Regions from separate parts of the Nonomuraea sp. NPDC049784 genome, predicted to be linked through region 2. Evidence: riboswitches for the same ligand, from Rfam matches in the RefSeq annotation. Region 2 holds a riboswitch; each other region holds the start of a gene.
The links. A riboswitch is a leader RNA that binds a small molecule or an ion and turns the genes downstream of it on or off. The one in region 2 is predicted to bind cyclic di-AMP.
Positions count from the first base shown of each region.

Region 1: it holds a riboswitch for cyclic di-AMP, as region 2 does, so the genes downstream of both, AB0J09_RS16490 (GH25 family lysozyme) here and AB0J09_RS07195 (hypothetical protein) in region 2, are expected to answer to the same signal.
Region 3: it holds a riboswitch for cyclic di-AMP, as region 2 does, so the genes downstream of both, AB0J09_RS33275 (CHAP domain-containing protein) here and AB0J09_RS07195 (hypothetical protein) in region 2, are expected to answer to the same signal.
Region 4: it holds a riboswitch for cyclic di-AMP, as region 2 does, so the genes downstream of both, AB0J09_RS26725 (C40 family peptidase) here and AB0J09_RS07195 (hypothetical protein) in region 2, are expected to answer to the same signal.

Region 1 covers NZ_JBFAMX010000064.1:2,807-7,010, reverse strand. The annotation lists gene AB0J09_RS16495 (hypothetical protein) at 1-1,789, opposite strand, end outside; cyclic di-AMP (ydaO/yuaA leader) riboswitch at 2,373-2,515, shown strand; gene AB0J09_RS16490 (GH25 family lysozyme) at 2,528-3,304, shown strand; gene AB0J09_RS16485 (glycosyltransferase family 2 protein) at 3,447-4,106, opposite strand; gene AB0J09_RS16480 (NAD-dependent epimerase/dehydratase family protein) at 4,103-4,204, opposite strand, start outside.
Region 2 covers NZ_JBFAMX010000017.1:34,437-38,640, reverse strand. The annotation lists gene AB0J09_RS07215 (rod shape-determining protein) at 1-913, opposite strand, end outside; gene AB0J09_RS07210 (hypothetical protein) at 1,036-1,170, shown strand; gene AB0J09_RS07205 (hypothetical protein) at 1,319-1,456, shown strand; gene AB0J09_RS07200 (DUF5302 domain-containing protein) at 1,598-1,798, shown strand; cyclic di-AMP (ydaO/yuaA leader) riboswitch at 1,965-2,100, shown strand; gene AB0J09_RS07195 (hypothetical protein) at 2,289-2,963, shown strand; gene AB0J09_RS07190 (alpha/beta hydrolase) at 3,001-3,846, shown strand; gene AB0J09_RS07185 (aminotransferase class III-fold pyridoxal phosphate-dependent enzyme) at 3,917-4,204, opposite strand, start outside.
Region 3 covers NZ_JBFAMX010000212.1:11,695-15,898, reverse strand. The annotation lists gene AB0J09_RS33285 (alpha/beta hydrolase) at 2-814, shown strand; gene AB0J09_RS33280 (YoaK family protein) at 809-1,504, opposite strand; gene AB0J09_RS33275 (CHAP domain-containing protein) at 1,737-2,411, opposite strand; cyclic di-AMP (ydaO/yuaA leader) riboswitch at 2,424-2,561, opposite strand; gene AB0J09_RS33270 (Gfo/Idh/MocA family oxidoreductase) at 2,678-3,631, opposite strand; gene AB0J09_RS33265 (aldo/keto reductase) at 3,651-4,204, opposite strand, start outside.
Region 4 covers NZ_JBFAMX010000141.1:3,306-7,509, reverse strand. The annotation lists gene AB0J09_RS26730 (hypothetical protein) at 1-541, opposite strand, end outside; gene AB0J09_RS26725 (C40 family peptidase) at 1,093-1,608, opposite strand; cyclic di-AMP (ydaO/yuaA leader) riboswitch at 1,682-1,845, opposite strand; gene AB0J09_RS26720 (cupin domain-containing protein) at 2,721-2,957, opposite strand; gene AB0J09_RS26715 (NlpC/P60 family protein) at 3,082-4,056, opposite strand; gene AB0J09_RS26710 (NYN domain-containing protein) at 4,169-4,204, opposite strand, start outside.

The DNA.
Region 1 (4,204 bases), on a different contig from region 2:
TCTCGCTCAGCGAGAACCCCCACCTGGGCAGCTTGGCCACGCGCTCCTGTGTGACCGGGTCCCACACGTCGGCGCCGGCTGCGAGCAGCGCCCGGCCGTCGGCCTCGCCGAAGGCGAGAGCGGTGGGTGAGGCGTGATCCATGCCGCCGAAGGTGACCTGGCCACCCTTGGCATCGCCCTTCCGGGTGATCCCACGGATCTTGCTCAGTGGCTGCCACAGCATGGTGCCGTAGGCGGCACAGCCACTGCTCGCGATGTACGGCCGACCGGCCACATTTCCGGCTGCCAGTCCTCGGCAGCAGTGGTCATAAGGCGAGATGTCGCAGTCGTGGCCGCGGCCGCTCTGGCGGCAACCCACCGAACCGATCTTCTTTCCACTCGCCGCGTCCACCAGGAGCACCGTGTCACTGTGCGTGCCGACGGCCAGCGCGGGCACGCCCTGCACTGTGGTGAACAGCGCCAGCCCCGACCCGCCGTAGCCGGTCCGCCGGTGTCTGTGCGGCGTCTGTGCGTCCCAGACCTGCACCGTCCCGTCGAGACCGGCCGTGGCCAGGCAGAGGCGTCCCTCCAGGCGCCCGAAGGCGGCGGCCGTGATCAGGCGGGTGTCGGCGTCCAGGTCGACGTCCGTCTCGTGGCCCGGGTGCCAGATCACGGCCTTGGCGGGCCGTTCCCACGCCCCGACGGCTCCGGTGTGGTTCGCCACGAGCATCACGTTCTGCCCGGCGTGAGTGGTCATGGTCACCGGCCCCTGGTCGCGGTCGAACCCCTGGCTGGGGGTCCTGTCGCCGAGGTTCTCCAGTTTCAGGTAGACCACCTCGCGGCTTTGCACCGTGTAGCCCGGCGGGTGTTCGATCCGGACCACCACGGCGACTTCGGGCCGCCCGCTCCATACGCCCACGAGCAGGGGCGGAGCGAACCCGTCCTGCTCCATGTCCTCCCAGACATCGCTCGGTTCGGCGGTCCCCAGCTGCTCGCCGGTGGCGACGTCCCACACGTACAGCTCGTAGGGGCTCAGAGAGGCCAGTACGGTGCTCTCGCCCAGCTTCGCCACCGCGAGGTCGAGTATCCCGTCCCTCTCCTCCGCACGCAGCTCTCGCACGAGCTCGCCGGTGGCCGGGTCCAGCAGGTCGACGCGCCCGTCCTCGTCTTCGGCCGGGAAGCCGCGGTTGTCGAAACCGATCGCCACGGCGAGCAGCATCCGCCCACCCTCGGCCTCGACGAAGGCCATGGCTGTCGGATGGCCGCCGGTCGTGTCACAGGTGAACCCGCTCGCTCCGGTGAGCAGGTCCCAGGTGCGGATCGTGCCGTCGTGGTCGCCGCCGGCCAGCACCGGGCGGCCGTCCACCACGCCGAACGCCAGGGCGCGGACGCTCGCCGTATGGCCCTCCAGGTCCGGCCCTGACTGGTCGAACGCGTCGCGAAGCCGTACCACGTGGTCGTCGCCGCCACTGGCCACGAACGTGCGTCCCTCGAACTCGCCCATCGCCACCGCCCAGACCGGGCCGTCGTGGCGGGCCGTGCACACGTGGAAGGCCGTGGGCCGCTCGCCGGTTTCCCATGCCAGAGTCCATGTCCCCGGCCCTATCACATCGAATGCTGTCAGGGCTTCCGGTTCCTCGGCAGCGGCGGTCGCGCACAAGTACTCGAGCCGTTCGGGGCCGGGTAGAGCGAGAAGCCGCGGGAGCGCCCGGCGATAGGCCCGCAGCAGGGCCGGTGGGCACGATCCGCCGAGCGCGCCGCGGAGGAACGCCGGACCGGCTTCGTTCAATAAGGTGAGATCGAGCGTCATCGGCGCTGTCCCTCCTTTTGCTCTCGATCGGAACCGAGTTTGGCGAGCTTCGCCAAGTTCTCCGGCAGCCCGCCGCGCCCTGATCGCCCGGAACGTGCTCGGCGTCCAGCGACAATCGGGGCTTTCGCTCGGGCGATCCGTCCGGCCTCGGCCGGGTGCCGGCGCAGGTAGCCCTCGATGGCGGTGACGAACCGCGGGGTGAGCGCCAGGGCGCTTCTTCGAGGACTCGCGTCACGATTACCCGTGGAATGATGCCAAGTCACAATAGCAACGTACGGGTGATTCGCCCCATGTGTTGACAACCGTAGGCCTTCGCAGCGCGACACATGCTTTCGTCCGTAGCGGTGAGCGGGGCCCGGAAGAGGCGGCCCTCAAACTTTACCGAGCCCGAAAACCCTGACAGGCACGGCATTTCAGTACCGTTCAGCGGCCGATACACGCAAATCCCATTTTGCCCTACTTGCACTATCTATGGATAGATGCCTATCTTTTGCCTAATCAAGGCATAGATGGGACGACTTTCGCCGCATCGTTGCCGCTTCGTTGACCGGACCGTGCGCTGCCCTCAGAACTCTTCGTGGACAGCGTTCGGCCGCCGAATCCGCGCCTCGCGGAGCCGGGGACCCACCTCTTGGGGTGAATCGGACGCCAGCCCAGGCTGCGCCCGTAGGGCACTTCCAGGCCCGAACCCGTCAGCTAACCCGGTAGGCGGCATGGAAGCAAGGAGTCAATGCCGTCATGCCCAAGCCTCGGCTTGCCACAGTCGCCCACGCCCTCAAGAATCACTTCGATCCCCTCACCCAGCGCCTCAGCTTCGTCGTCGCCGGTGCGATCATCGCCGGGACCGCCGCCGTCGCCAGCGTGGCCGGCATGGCGCTCGCATCCTCCACGGAGAACGGCCCTGCGCACGCGGCTCAGCATGAGACCGGATCTCTCACGTATGGCCTGGACATCTCCAACTACGAGCCCCAGTACGACTGGAACGCCAGCACGGCCAAGTTCGGCATCATCAAGGCCACGGAAGGCACGAGCTTCCGCGATGCCTCCTTCGCCAGGCACTGGCTCCAGCTGGGCAAGAAGGGGATCGTGCGCGGGGCCTACCACTACGGCCACCCCGGCAACGACCCCGTCGCGGAGGCCGAGCACTTCCTGTCCGTGGTGAACTCCCAGCCCGCCAAGCCCGGCGACCTGCTGGTCCTTGACCTGGAGACCACGGACGGCAAGTCCGTCACCGAGGTCAACACCTGGGCCAAGACGTGGCTGTCGTACGTGAAGGCCAAGACCGGGATCACCCCGATGTTCTACAGCGGCTGGAACTTCGCCAACACCTACGGCAGGGGCCTGGCCCAGTACCCGCTGTGGGTCGCCCACTACAGCAAGGCCAAGGGATCGATCACCCCGCCCGCCGACTGGAAGTCCTGGACCATCCACCAGTACACCGAAACCCCCATCGACCAGAACGTCTCCGCACTGACCGCCGACCAACTGCGCAGCCTGGGCCGCCGCGCTGCCTGATCGGCGCCTGGAGCGCCTGGTACGGCAAGCGCGGCGAACGGGCCACCTCGCCAAAGCCGCAGCAACCACCACGGATCCACGAAGGAACGCTGCGAGTCCTTGAGCCGCACGATTGCGCCGTCCACGCCTACCTGTGGCTGCGTCACCTCATGTGTTCGGCCATGACCCGCCGCATGTCGGAGGCGGCCCGCAGGGTGCCCCGGACGGTGCCGGTGACCTTGGAACGGCCCGTTCTGCGCAGGTAGTCCACCTCCACCTCCGCGATCCGCCACCCGGAGGCGGCCGCGCGCAGCACCATTTCGAGCGGGTAGCCGAACCGGCGATCGTTCAGCCCGAGCGCCAGCAGCCGGGACCGTCCGGCGGCCCGCATGGGCCCGAGGTCGTGCAACGGCGCCCCGGTGCGGCGACGCAGGCCGCGGGCGATGACGGCGTTGCCGAGCCGGGCGTGCCAGGGCCAGGCGCCTGCCACGCGCGGCCGGCGGGCGCCGAGCACCAGGTCGGCGTGGCCGCCGATGACGGGTTCGGCGACTCTCGGGAGCTGGCGGGGGTCGAGGGAGGCGTCGGCGTCCATGAAGCAGACCACCTCCGCGCTCGCGGCCAGCAGCCCCGCGTGGCAGGCGGCACCGAAGCCGCGGCGCGGCTCGTGTACCACACGGGCGCCGAGGTCGCGGGCGACCTCTGCCGAGCGGTCGGTGGAACCGTTGTCGACCACCAGGGCACGGTATCCGTCGGGCATACGACCGAGCACCCAGTCGAGCGCGGCCTCCTCGTTCAGGCAGGGCAGGATCACCTCGACGGTCATGACCACGCGAACTCCTTCATGCCCGCCTCGAACCCGATCTCGGCGTGGAAGCCGAGCTCGCGGCCTGCCCGCTCGGGAGAGGCGACGATGTGGCGGAC
Region 2 (4,204 bases):
CGCACTCCAGCGGCCGTTCCGCCCTCCGTACCGGCATTCTCAGCGACGCCCGCAGCCGCCGCGCGAGCCCCCGCAGCAGCGCGCCGCCTCCTATCAGCACCGCGCCCCGCCCTCCGAGGTCCGCGGCCAGTTCGGCCGGGCACCGCTCGACCGTCTCCATCGCCGCCCGCACGATCGCCTCGACCGGTTGCCTGGTCGCCTCGTAAATCTGCTGGACGGGCAGCCGTACCTCGCGCTCGTGGCCGGTGTCCGAGTCGCGGGCGTGCACCGTCACGTGCCGGTGCGTCGGTTTCCACTCTGCGCCGATGTGGCGTTTGGCCGACTCGGCCTCGTGCTCGTCGAGGAGGAGGCCGTGCTCGTGTTCGACCAGGCGCACGATGGCCCTGTCGACGGCCTCGCCGCCGCCTGGGACGGCCGTCGTGGACACGGCGGCCCCGGACGAGAGGACGGCGATCCTGGCCGAGTCGCGCCCGATGTCGATCACCATGTTCCCGGCGACGTCGTCGACCGGCAGCCCGGCGCCGAGCGCCGCCGCGAGCGAGTGCGGGACCAGAACGATCCGCCTGGCGTCCGCCTCGAACGCCACGTCGCTCAGCGCCGTCCGCTCGATCGGGGTGGAGCTGTCGGGCAGCGCCATGACCAGGCGTGGCCTGGCGAACGGACGCCGGTGCACCTTGCTCAGGAAATGCCTGACCATGCGCCAGGTGAGCTCGCCGTCGGCCGGCAGGCCGCCGCTGACCGGCCGGCACGTCTCGCCGTCGGCCGCGTCCGCGCCGTACGCGATGACCTTGCCGGTGCGGTCGTCGAGCATGACCGCCGAGGGCTCGTCGAGCACGATGCCCTTGCCCCTGGCGTAGATTCGTGTGCTCGCGCCTCCCAGATCCAGCGCCAGGTCACGGCCCAGGAGGCTCATGGCAGGACCGGGGGCTTGACCATCATGCCGGGTGTATTTCCTGAGCCGCTCCAACCCAACACCAGGAACTGAACGGTTCCCCTTTACCCTGCGGGCAGCACACCCGACGCCAGGAGGACCCAGTGCTCGACTACGACCTCGAGGCCGAACACTATGACGAGACGCAGGGTGGCCTGCCGCGCGCCAGGGCCGCCGCCGACGCCGTGCGGCTTGCCCTGCCCTGCTTTGTAGGAGTGCGATACCCGCCCCCGACCTGAACTGAAGGCCGAGGCATCCTCTCTGGAGAAATTCCGGCAAACATGCCGCTCGCCCTTTTGCTGATCGCAATCGTCGTGCTCCGGCTCCTGAATCGGCCGGGCACTGGGGGGTGGGCGTCCCGACTAGGCCGGCATCGCGATCCTCACCGTGGCCATCGGCGCGCTGCTGCTGACGGGGAAGGGTCTGGACGGGCACACCTGGGCCGACGCCGCCGTGGCCTGGCCGCCGCGCACGCCTCCGCGGCGGCCGTGGTCATCCCGTCGCTGGGGGTGGTGGGAGCGCTGATCGCCCTCGTGGCGTTGGTGGCGATGCCGGGCAGGCGGCTGGACGCGCCGGCGGTCTCGCAAGGCAGGGTCGAAGCCGGTTTCGCGTCGTAAGCGGGGCCATGCGAAGCTGTGAGTTGTCCCCAACACCTTGGAGGTCCTCATGGCGGATACACCGGAGCCGGAAGTCAGCGAAACTCCCGAGGACGAGATGAAGCGCAAGTTCCGCGAGGCGCTGGAGCGTAAGCGCAACCTGCACGCGGACTCGGGCGCGGGTGGCAAGGGCGGCGACCCATCGAAGATCCACGGGGCGCACGGTCCGGCTGCGAGTAAAAGATCGTTCAGGCGCAAGAGCGGCGGCTGAGGCTGGATTTTCAGGGGGTACGGCACTGCCGTACCCCCTTTTTTCTTTGTACGGGAAGGTAGATCTTCTGCCCGTTTCATGACGAAGTGTTTGCGTATGTCCGGAATGCGTGGTTAGAGTGTTGCCCAATTCACAGCCGGTGGCGTGGACCTCACAGAGGAGGAACAGCTGGCTGGCGCCGAATCCCGATCACTCGGGAACCGGGGACCCACCGCAAATGGGGTGAATCCGACCAAGCGTCGGTAGGGCATCTCCACGCCCGAACCCGCCAGCTAACCCGGTAGGCGAGATGGAGAGGACATATGAACGACTTGAACGACCGCGTCGAACTCCCAGACAGCGTGATAGCCGCCGCTTCCTGAGCGGTCCCTTCCTCAGGCTCGTTTCGCGCTCTGCGTAGCTTCTCCCCCCATTGTCAGGTGCTTTGCCCTGCTACGCCCTTTTTCGAGCGAGCGAACCTCCCTGCCCCCGTCGCGAAGGACTTAAATTCATGTCTGCACGTTTTGGCCTGCGTTCTCTCGCTCTGCTCACCAGCTCTACCGTGTGCGCGCTGACCTGCGCCGGCACCGCGGCTCACGCCGACTCAAGCACTGGCGAGAAGGTCCTGCTCAAGGGCTCGACCACCGCTTCATACTTCTGGGACGACTCCTCCGGCCGCGCCGGTGACACCGGCCTGCCCGCCAGCGGCAAGCCCATGCAGAAGGGCCTGGCCGCCAGCCCGAGCTGGCCGCTCATGACCGAGGGCTACGTGGTCTACGAGGGCAAGAAGCTGCCCTTCTTCGTCGGCGACCGCGGCCCGGGTGTGCCCTCCAACAACGGGGTCATGCTGGACCTGGACGCCAAGACCTTCGCGGAGCTCACCGGCGGCACGTTCAACTCCGACACGCTCGGCGTCGACGGCAACGGCGGCGAGGGCCACATCAAGGTCGACTACGTCATCACCAAGTGGGGCCAGGGTCCAGGCAAGAAGAACTACCCGGTCCCGTTCTCGACCGGCGCCTGGGCCGAGGAGGACAACAACCCGGCCGAGCCTCCCGCGGCCAGCGAGGCCGTGCCCGCACCGCTCTCGAAGAGCACGGCCGCCGTCGTGGCCGGCGCCGTGGCCGTGGCGGGCGGCAGCGTGGCGCTCACCAGCGAGCGCATCCGCAACCTCATCAAGATCTGACTTTACGGGCCACCACCAGAATGTCATTCTGGTCCTCGTGACCACCCGTGTAGCCGCGAACGGCATCGAAATCGCCTACGAGAGTTTCGGTTCGCACGAGGGCCGTCCCCTGCTCCTCATCATGGGGCTCGGCGCCCAGCTGATCCACTGGGACGAAGGGCTCTGCGAGCTGCTGGCGGGGCAGGGACACCACGTCGTACGGTTCGACAACCGCGACGCGGGCCTCTCCACCCACTTCCACGACAAGGGCGCTCCCGCGCTGGGGGCGCCCTCGCCGTATCTGCTGGACGACCTGGCCGATGACGCGGCGGGGCTCATGGACGCCCTCGGCTGGCCCGCCGCGCACGTGGTCGGCGCCTCGATGGGCGGCATGATCGCCCAGGCATTGGCCATCCGCCATCCGGACCGGGTGCTGACCCTGACCTCGATCATGTCCACGCCCGGACCCTCGGTGGCCCCGCCGACGGAGGCCGCGCTCGCCGTCCTCCTGGCCAGGCCCGCTCCCGACCGCGGATCCGTCATGGCCCAGGCGGTGCGGACCTGGTCGGTCCTCGGCTCGCCCGGATACGAGCTGGACCCTGAGAGGATCACCGAGCTGGCCGGGCTGGCGTTCGACCGCTGCTTCGACCCCGACGGCACGGCCCGGCAGCTCGCCGCGATCATGGCCTCGGGAGACCGTACGGCACTGCTCACGGGCCTACAGGTGCCCACGCTGGTGCTGCACGGCGAGGCCGACCAGCTCATCCCGGTCGCCGCCGGCCACGCCACGGCCGCGGCCGTCCCCGGTGCCCGCCTGGTGACCTACGCAGGCATGGGCCACGACCTGCCGCGCCCGCTCTGGCCGTCCATCGTGGACGAGATCACCAAGCTCACCGCCACCTGAACCCCTCTTTCCGGCCCTCCCGCCGCACTACGGGGCGGCGGGTCACTCGTGGCGTGTGCCGCCAACGGGATTAGCCGAAGTGGGCACGGGTCTCCGAGAACGCCTGATCCGTGCCCTCCAGAGCCTTCGCCACGTCCGCCTCCGTGTGCGCGGCCGACATGAACCAGTTGTGCCACGGGTGCAGGTAGACCCCGTGCCGCAGGCAGGCGTCGCTCCAGTACATCGCGACGGAGAGGTCGGCGTCCCCGTCGAAGCTGAGCCACGGGATCGTCACCGGCCCCGTCTGGTTCACCACGAACCCGTGGGACTTGGCCTGCGCGTGCAGCCCCTCGCGAAGCTGCGTGCCGGCCCGCTCCAT
Region 3 (4,204 bases), on a different contig from region 2:
CATGTCCGAGCGAATGACGATCGAAGTCGACGGCCGCATGGCCAGCTATCTGACGGCGGGCGAGCGGGGCCCGGTGGTGTTGCTGCTGCACGGCACGTATTGGAGCCGGGTCTGGGAGCCGGTGATCGACACTCTGGCTGCGGCGGGGTTGCGGCCTGTGGCGGTCGATCTGCCGGGGCTGGGCCGTTCCGAGGGGGAGCTCACGGCGGAGACGGCGGCGGTGCCCGCGCTGGCGGCGTGGGTGGGGCGGTTCGCGGCCGCGGTGGGTGCGCAGGCGCCGCTGCTGGTGGCGGGGCACGACATCGGGGGTGCGGTCGCGCAGCATCTGCTGGTCGAGTCGGAGGTACGGCGGCTGGCTCTGGTCAATTCGGTCACGTACGACTCCTGGCCGGTGCCCGGGGTGGCCCGTTACCGGGATCCCGCTGTGGTGGCGGCCACGACCGTGGAGGAGTTGCTGGCCGCACGCCGCAAGGCCGTCACGACCGCGCTGGCTCGGCCCGCCTCCGAGGCGGAGTTGGCCGGCTACCTGGAGCCGTGGCACGACCCGCGGGTCGGCCGGTCCTGGATGGCCCTGGCGGGCGCGGCCGACAGCCGCTACACGCTGGACCTGGTGCCCGCGCTGAAGGCCGATGAGACGCCGAAGCTGCTGGTGTGGGGCGAGGACGACACGTTCCAGGAGGTCCGGTACGCCGAGCGCTTCGTCGCCGAGGTCCCGAACAGCACGCTCGTGCGCATTCCCGGGGCCGGGCACATCCCGATGGAGAACGACCCGGCGGGGGTCGCGCGGGCTCTGGCGGATTTCTTCCTCTCATGAGCTCCGGGGGCCGCGCCTGCGGGCTGCGAGGGCGACGATCGCGAGCAGGACCAGGGCGAGCGTCAGCGCGGGTGCGGGGCCGATGTTCAGGTGCAGCGTGGCGCCGGCGAGCGCGCCGAGGAACATCGCCGCGACGGAGGCGAACCGGCGGAAGGCCGCCCGCCCGGGGGTGTCGGCGGCCAGGCCCGTCAGGGTGGTGGTGAGGACGTTGGTGACCAGGTCGGGTACGCCCAGCGCGCGTACGGACGCGTTCTGCAGGCCCATGCCGCACGCGAGCAGCGCGATGAGCGCCGCCCTGGCCCCGGCGGTGTGGTGTCCGGCCGTGAGGGCCACCACGAGGCCGGCCGCGACGAGGACCGCGTGCACGGTGGTGGCGATGGTGAACGCCCGCCGCGCGTTCCCCACCTGCCTGGTCAGCAGGCCGGAGCTCCACGCTCCGGCACCGAAGCAGGCGAGGGACAGGGGAGGGGCCCATTTCGACAGGTCTCCGCCGCCAAGGAGGGCGAAGCCCAGGAAGACGGTGTTGCCGGTCATGTTGGCGACGAAGACGCGCCCCAGGCCGAGGTAGCTGACGGCGTCCACGATTCCGGTGACCATGGCCAGGAGGATCAGCAGGGCGGGCAGGACGCCGTGTGGGTTTCCGCCGCGGGGGAACAGCCCGTCGGCGGCCCACTGGAGCCCGCCCCTCACGGCCGCTCCGCGACGACGGCTCCTGGGCGTGGGCTGGGTCTCATGGCGGCTCCTTGGCGAGGTTCGCGCGTGGCTCTTCTCGCGAGCCTGCTTCCCTCGGGTCTTCCCAGGTGGCGGGCCGCTCATCCGACTCCGGCGCGGACTCGGAGGCGCCGGTGCCCAGGCGCTTCACCGGTGGAATGCGAAGAGCGCGCGCCCCTTTCGGGGCGCGCGCTCGTCTAGCGCAACAGGGTCAGCCGGCGTACTGCGGGTAGCCGTAGCCGACGACCTGGGACTTCGGACGCACGCGCTCTTCGACCTTGCCGTTGCCGGTGTTGCCTTCGACGGTCGAGATGGTGCCGTCGCCGTTGTCCTTCTCGACGAACCCGACGTGCTGGATGTCGTCGAGGCTCTTGCTGCCGCTCCAGGAGAAGAACACGACCGCGCCGGGCTTGGCGACCGTGCCGAAGCGATGATTGGCCGCGAACCACTTGGCGTGGGTGACGGTGTAGGCGTCCCAGCCGATCTGCGGGCGGGCGCCGGTCTGCTCGCCGACCCAGGAGACGAACATCGAGCACCAGGCGGCGTTCACGTAGTCGGCCCGGCTGCCGCCGTCACGGGCGATGGTCTCCGCGGCGCGCTGTGAGTTGGCGTACCACCTCTGGTACGGGGTGCCGCCGCCGTAGGCGTTCTCGGAGGTGCCGACCTGGGACTTGGCGAGCGCCAGGACCTGGGAGGCGGTGACGTTGATCTTGGTTTCCCGGGACTTGGCACGGTTGTTGTCGTGAGTAGCTGCGGTGGCCGGCTGCTTGTCCGCGGCGGAGGCCGCGGTCATGTGGGCGCCGAGCCCGGAGGCCAGGACGGTCGCGCCGAGCGCGGCTCGGACGATGTTGGTCTTCGTGGCAGCGGTAATGCGGAACTTGGCCATCGAGGGGGTTACTCCTTGCTTCCATGCCGCTTACCGGGTTAGCTGACGGGTTCGGGCGTGGAAGCTGCCCTACGGCACCGAAGTGCCGATTCACCCCATGGGACTTGGGTCCCCGGTTCCGCCCGGAGGCGGATTCAGCGGTCACAGGACGGTCCTGTGATGTGTGTCGCGATGGTCGGACATTGCCGGACAAACCGGACGAATGTCTCAAGAATGCCTCAAATGTAATGCATAAGGCAAGAGGCTACAAATCTGTAACGACCCAGCTAGGCGAGCTGCCTGCGAGCCGCGGCCAGGAGCCCCATCATGGCAAGGGACTCATCAAGCGGCATGACCGAGCTTTCGGTCCTGCCTTCGGCCGTCGCGGCGCGGACTTCGCGGAGCTCTCCGGCGTATCCGTTGTCCGCCGGATCGAGCACATGCTCCTCCGGCTCCATGGAGCGCCCGGAAAGCAACATCCGCTGCGGGGCCCAGAACGGCGCCTGGACGTCCGCCCGCATCTGAGTACCTACAACACAGGCATGGTTCGGGTAATTCCCGAGCAACGAGGTCTCTACGAGAGCCCGCCTGCCGCCGGGGTAGAGCAAGACCCCGGCCGCCTCCGCGTCCACGCCGTTGGGTGCCAGGGACCCGGTTATCCGCAGGTCAGAGGGCATGCCGAGGAGTAGCTGAGCCAGGCCGAACGGGTAGATCCCCAGGTCGAGCAGGGCCCCGCCGCCCAGCTCCGGCGCCCACAGCCGGTGCGCCGGATCGTAGGGCTTGGCGAAGCCGAAGGAGGCGTGCACGGAGCGGATGTCGCCGAAGCGCTCGTCGGCCGCGATCTTCTGGATGAGGGGGTTGAAGCGCATCCACATGGCTTCCATGAGGAACACGCCTGCCTCGCGCGCCAGCCGTACCATCTTCTCCGCGTCGTCCACGGTGGCGGCCAGCGGCTTCTCGCACAGCACGGCCTTGCCCGCGGCGATGGCGGCCTCGGCCACCTGTAGATGCTGGGCGTGCGGCGTCGCGACATAGACGGCGTCCACGGCCGGATCGGCGCACATCTGCTCATAGGAGCCGTACGCCGACTCCGCGCCCAAAGTGGCGGCCAGGGTCTGCGCCCGTCCTAAGTCCCTGGACCCGACGGCGGCCACCCGCATCCCCGGCTCGGCCACGATGGCCGCTCCCACAGTCCGCGCGATACCGCCTGTCGCCGCAATGCCCCACGCAAAATCCCGCACACGGGAGATCGTAGACGAATCACATCATGTCGAACGTGTCGGGATCGGGACCGAAACGCCGGCCCCTGTTCAGCGCGCCGATGGCGGCCATGTCCTCGGGGTCGAGGATGAAGTCGAACACGTCGATGTTCTCGGCGATCCGCGACGGGGTCACGGACTTGGGGATGACGACGTTGCCGAGCTGCAGGTGCCAGCGGAGCACGATCTGCGCGGGCGTCTTGCCGTACTTGCCGGACAGCACGGCCAGCGCGGGGTCGTCGAGCAGGCCCTTGCCCTGGCCGAGCGGGCTCCAGGCCTCGGTGAGGATGCCGTTGGCCTCGTGGAAGGCGCGCATATCGCGCTGCTGCAGGTACGGGTGGAGCTCGATCTGGTTGATCGACGGCACGATGTCGGTCTCGTTCATCAGCCGGGTCAGGGTGTCGATCGTGAAGTTGGAGGTGCCGATGGCCTTCGCCCGCCCGTCACGGTAGATCTTTTCCATCGCCTTCCACGCCTGCACGTACTTGTCCTGCTGCGGCACCGGCCAGTGGATGAGGAAAAGGTCGATGTAGTCGAGGCCGAGCCGGGCCAGGC
Region 4 (4,204 bases), on a different contig from region 2:
CGGCGGTCCTCACGGGCAGCCCGGAGTCGCGGTAGCCGACGTAGTCGGCGAACCCCTCGTAGAGCCAGACGGGCAGTCGGTCGGTGCCCGCCACGACGTGGGTGAGCTCATGGGTGAGTACGACGTCCTTGCCGGTGGAGTTGAGCTTGGCGAAGAACTCGGGGACGACGATCACCCGCCCGCCGTCGGCCACCGCGGCCAGCCCGTCGACCTCTCCCGCCCCGTCCAACCCAGCCAGCCCGGCCGCTTCGGCGGCGGAGCCGGGAACGACGATCAGCGGTCGTACTGGCCGGCCGAGCACGTCCGAGACCCGCCGCCCGGCCGCGTCGGCCCTGCGCGCGAGTTCGCGGAGCTCACCGGATGGGGCGTGGTGTCCGACGACTACGGACCGCGCTCCGCCGACGACGACCGCACCATCACTCCACAGGTGGCGAGCCTCCTGCGGAAGGATCGGCGAATCGGGGGTGGGGGCGCCGGCGGAAGCGACGGCGAGGAGCACGATGGAGACCACCGCGACCCGTTGACTCACCCACCCAGACACGATGCCCGATCGTAGCCGCCCCGCAGGGGGCACCTTGGCCGCACCGCGCTCCGGACCAGCGGGCGCCGGGGTCTGGATCGACGGGCCTCTGATGATCGGTGGGCCGCGCCGTCATGCCCGGGGACCATTGGGACACGCACCGGACTCGACACGGGCCATCAGCCGCCCGTCATGCGCCGCCGAACGCGGGTCGCCAGCCAAACGCCGAGGCCCGTTGACCAACGGCCAGGGTCGCGCCATGTGAAGCCGCGCGGCGCGAAGCCAGAGATATGAAGCCGTGTGGCGCGGTGTCGAGCGGCGCGAAGCCAGGGGTGTGGCGAGGTGTGGGGTGGGAGGCAGCCGCCCTCCCCTGCGTCCCGGCGGTCAAGGGTTGTGCGGTCCAACGTGCGCCGTTGCGGCGGCCAACCCCGTGCGGGTCAGCGAGCGTCTCCCTGGAGGCCCTCAGCCACGTGCGGCGGGTGGCGCCGCACGTGCTCCGCCGTAACAAATATAAAAGGGACCTCAGCAAAAGAGGACGAGCCCCGCCCGAAACGGGTTCGGGCGGGGCTTGGTCACAGGCCGGGACGGACCGCGCCCACGAAGGACGACTTACGCCATGTGCCCAGCTTGTCGATGCGCACCCGTTCGCCTGTCCGCGGCGAGTGGATCATCTTGCCCTTGCCGACGTACATGCCCACGTGGCCGAGCCCGTTGAAGAACAGCAGGTCACCAGGCTGGAGATTCCGCCAGGAGACCTTGCTCTTGATGCGGACGAACTGGCTGCTCGTCACGCGCGGGATCTTCACCCCAGCCTTCTTCCAGGCGTACTGGACGAGGCCGGAGCAGTCGAACGAACCAGGACCTGTGCCTCCGTAGCGGTACGGGTCACCGATCTGGTGCTTGGCCGCGGAGACGGCCTTGCGGGCCTTGGACTTCTGCCGAGCGATCTTGACTGCCCTGAGCGCTGCGGCCCTGGCCGACTTCGAGGTTCGGGCGGCTGTGGCCGCCTTGGCCGTCGAATCCGACGCGCTCGCCGCCGCTTGCGCCGTTGGGGCATGGAGGACCAGACCTCCGGCCGTCACGGTCATCGTGAGCGCTACGCCACTCAGGGCAAGGCGGGACAGACGGGGGTTCTGCGGGGAGGTAGACAGGATTTCTCCTTGAGTCTTCCACGAATGCCTACCGGGTTAGCTGACGGATTCGGGCCTGGAAGTAGCCCTACGGCGCGATCTGCGCGCCGATTCACCCCTGATCCCTGGGGAACTGGGATCGCTGGGTCCCCGGCTCCGTGCCTCCTGGCTGCACGGACTCGGCAGGCCACCGCCCGATCAAGATGTTGATATGCGCATATGGGCGGCGACCAGCGGATCTTTATCTGTCTCACATCGGGAGAGACCGATGCGGGTTCGCGGAGGACATGGCTTGTTCGCCGCGACGACGCCCGAAGCTACGCCGAACCGTCAAGAATCAGCAAAGTGAGACATGGGCTGTAAAGATCAGATAAAGGGTGCTGTAAGAGCGGAAATCCCTGCTGGAACCCCAGGCTCCTTTATCGAAATGTGACACTGCTCACACTTCGTTTCGCCTGCGTTTGTCAGGCCGTAATTGTCGCCTTTTTCACATTTGTTGCGATGCCCCACACGACGCTCATGCGTGGGAGCGTTCCCGCCGTGGACCGGCTCGTCTCCGGCTGCCCTGGCCGACATTAACGACGCTGCATCGTAGAAGCGCTTCGAATGATCGTTCAGCCACAGCATCCCGCACGACGAGCTCCACCCCGGCCGCCGTACACGTTGCGCCGGGCCCACCGCACAACGCCTCGCCGGCCCGGCGCAGGGAAGGCGGCAGAGCGCCGCGACGTGCGACGACGTGCGCCGCCTCCACCAACAACGCACGCCAGCATGAGCGATGCCTTAGGTCGATCAAGCGATGTAGCTGGTCAGAGGCTTGAAGGTCGCGAAGTCACGTGAGCCCCCGGAGACTTCCTCACGGCCATTCAGCGCTGACCGCGCGATCTCGCAATGTGTTGCGTCTGATGCCTCGAATGCACGAAGACCGCTCCTACCGAGGCAGTGCACCTGACATGGCTGAAGACCCCTGAATACTGTTGGGGCAAGTACGCGCCCGCCTTACCTACCTCACACGGCTGACTACTTCGAGTCACCCAAGATGGTGGCCTTTTGTCCTGCCGATGCTCTGGTCAGCTCTCCGGGTGCACCATGAGAAGGACAGCGCGATTGTCCGCGGCGTGACCTCGGTACAGGTGCGGGCGAGCGGCATTGAACCGGATGGAATCACCTTCGGCCAGGTCGGTGGGGGAATCGGTCGGGCCGGTGCTGACGCGTCCGTGGGTGAGCACGAGGCATTCCTCGACGCCGGGCAGGTGGGCGTCGGAGTGCTGGGTGCTCTGGGCGATGGCGATGTCGTAGACCTCCACGGTGCCGCGCAGGCTGATGCGGTAGAGGAGACGCGCGCAGTCGATCGCTGGCCCAGCGCCAGGAGACGCGCCTCAGACGACGGAAACCCAGCCCCTGTACTCGGGAACTCTCAGAAATGGCGCCCTACGGGCGGATGGCGCCCAGGAGAGAGTTGCCGTAGGAGGAGAGCTTGACGACCTTGACCACGTCGCCGGTTTGGGGCGCGTGGACAATGTCCCCGTTGCCGGCGTACATCACGACGTGGCCCAAGCTCGAGCTGAAGATGAGGTCCCCCGGCTGGAGGTCGTCCAAGGAGACCCTGCGGTTGGCCCCCCACGCCCACTGTTGCCACGTCGTACGCGGCAACGACACGCCGCCGGCGCGCCATGACGCCTGGGTCAGGCCTGAGCAGTCGTAGCCTCCCGGACCGGTCCCGCCGTAAATGTACGGCTTGCCTACCTGAGCGAAGGCGAAGCGCAGGACGGCGGCGGCGTTGCCCGAGGCCGGGCCCGAGTACTTGATGCCGACGCTGTTCGGGTTGCCGGGATTGTAGGCGCCCAGCTTCCTCAGCAGCTTCTTCTGCTCGTTGATCAGCTTCATGATCTCCGAGCGTTCCTTCTCGACCCCGTCCCGCTCCCTGTCCGCGGCCTCCAGTGCCTTCTGCGCATTGTCACGCTCGACCTTCAGCCCGCGGTTCTCACGATCGAACGCGGCCAGCTTCTCCGCCCGCTCCTTCGATATCTGCCCGGCCAGCGTCAGCCCCGTCAGCAGGGCCTGGGGGTTGTCCGTGCTGATCAGCCCGGGCAAGGAGGTCAGGTCGGTGCCGTACTTGTAGCTGTCGACGGCCATGCCTATCACCTGGGAACGCAGGTCCGCGACGGTCGCCAGCTTGCGCTTGTAGCTGTCGTTCAGCTTGGTATAAGCGCTCTTGGCCTTCTTGTAGCGCTCCGTGGCCGTGTTGAACTGGTCGACGACCTTGTCGGCCTTGTCGTTGAGCTTTTCAAGCTTGGCCTTGGCCTGCCGGAGTGTGGGTTTGGGATCAGCGGCGGCAGCGCCTATAGGGGACAGGACCAGCCCGAGCGCGAGACCCGCGGCCACCGGCACCCTGCCAAACCTCACTGTGTCGCCTCCCAGGGATGATATCTGGGGCGAAATAGTACAGAAGTGGCGGGTGAGGTCTCACCTAAACGTAGCAAATCGTGATGGAGGGCCGTCCCAGCCGGTCCGTAATCTAGGCCCGGCCCAGCCTGCGCAGCAGCAATCCAGA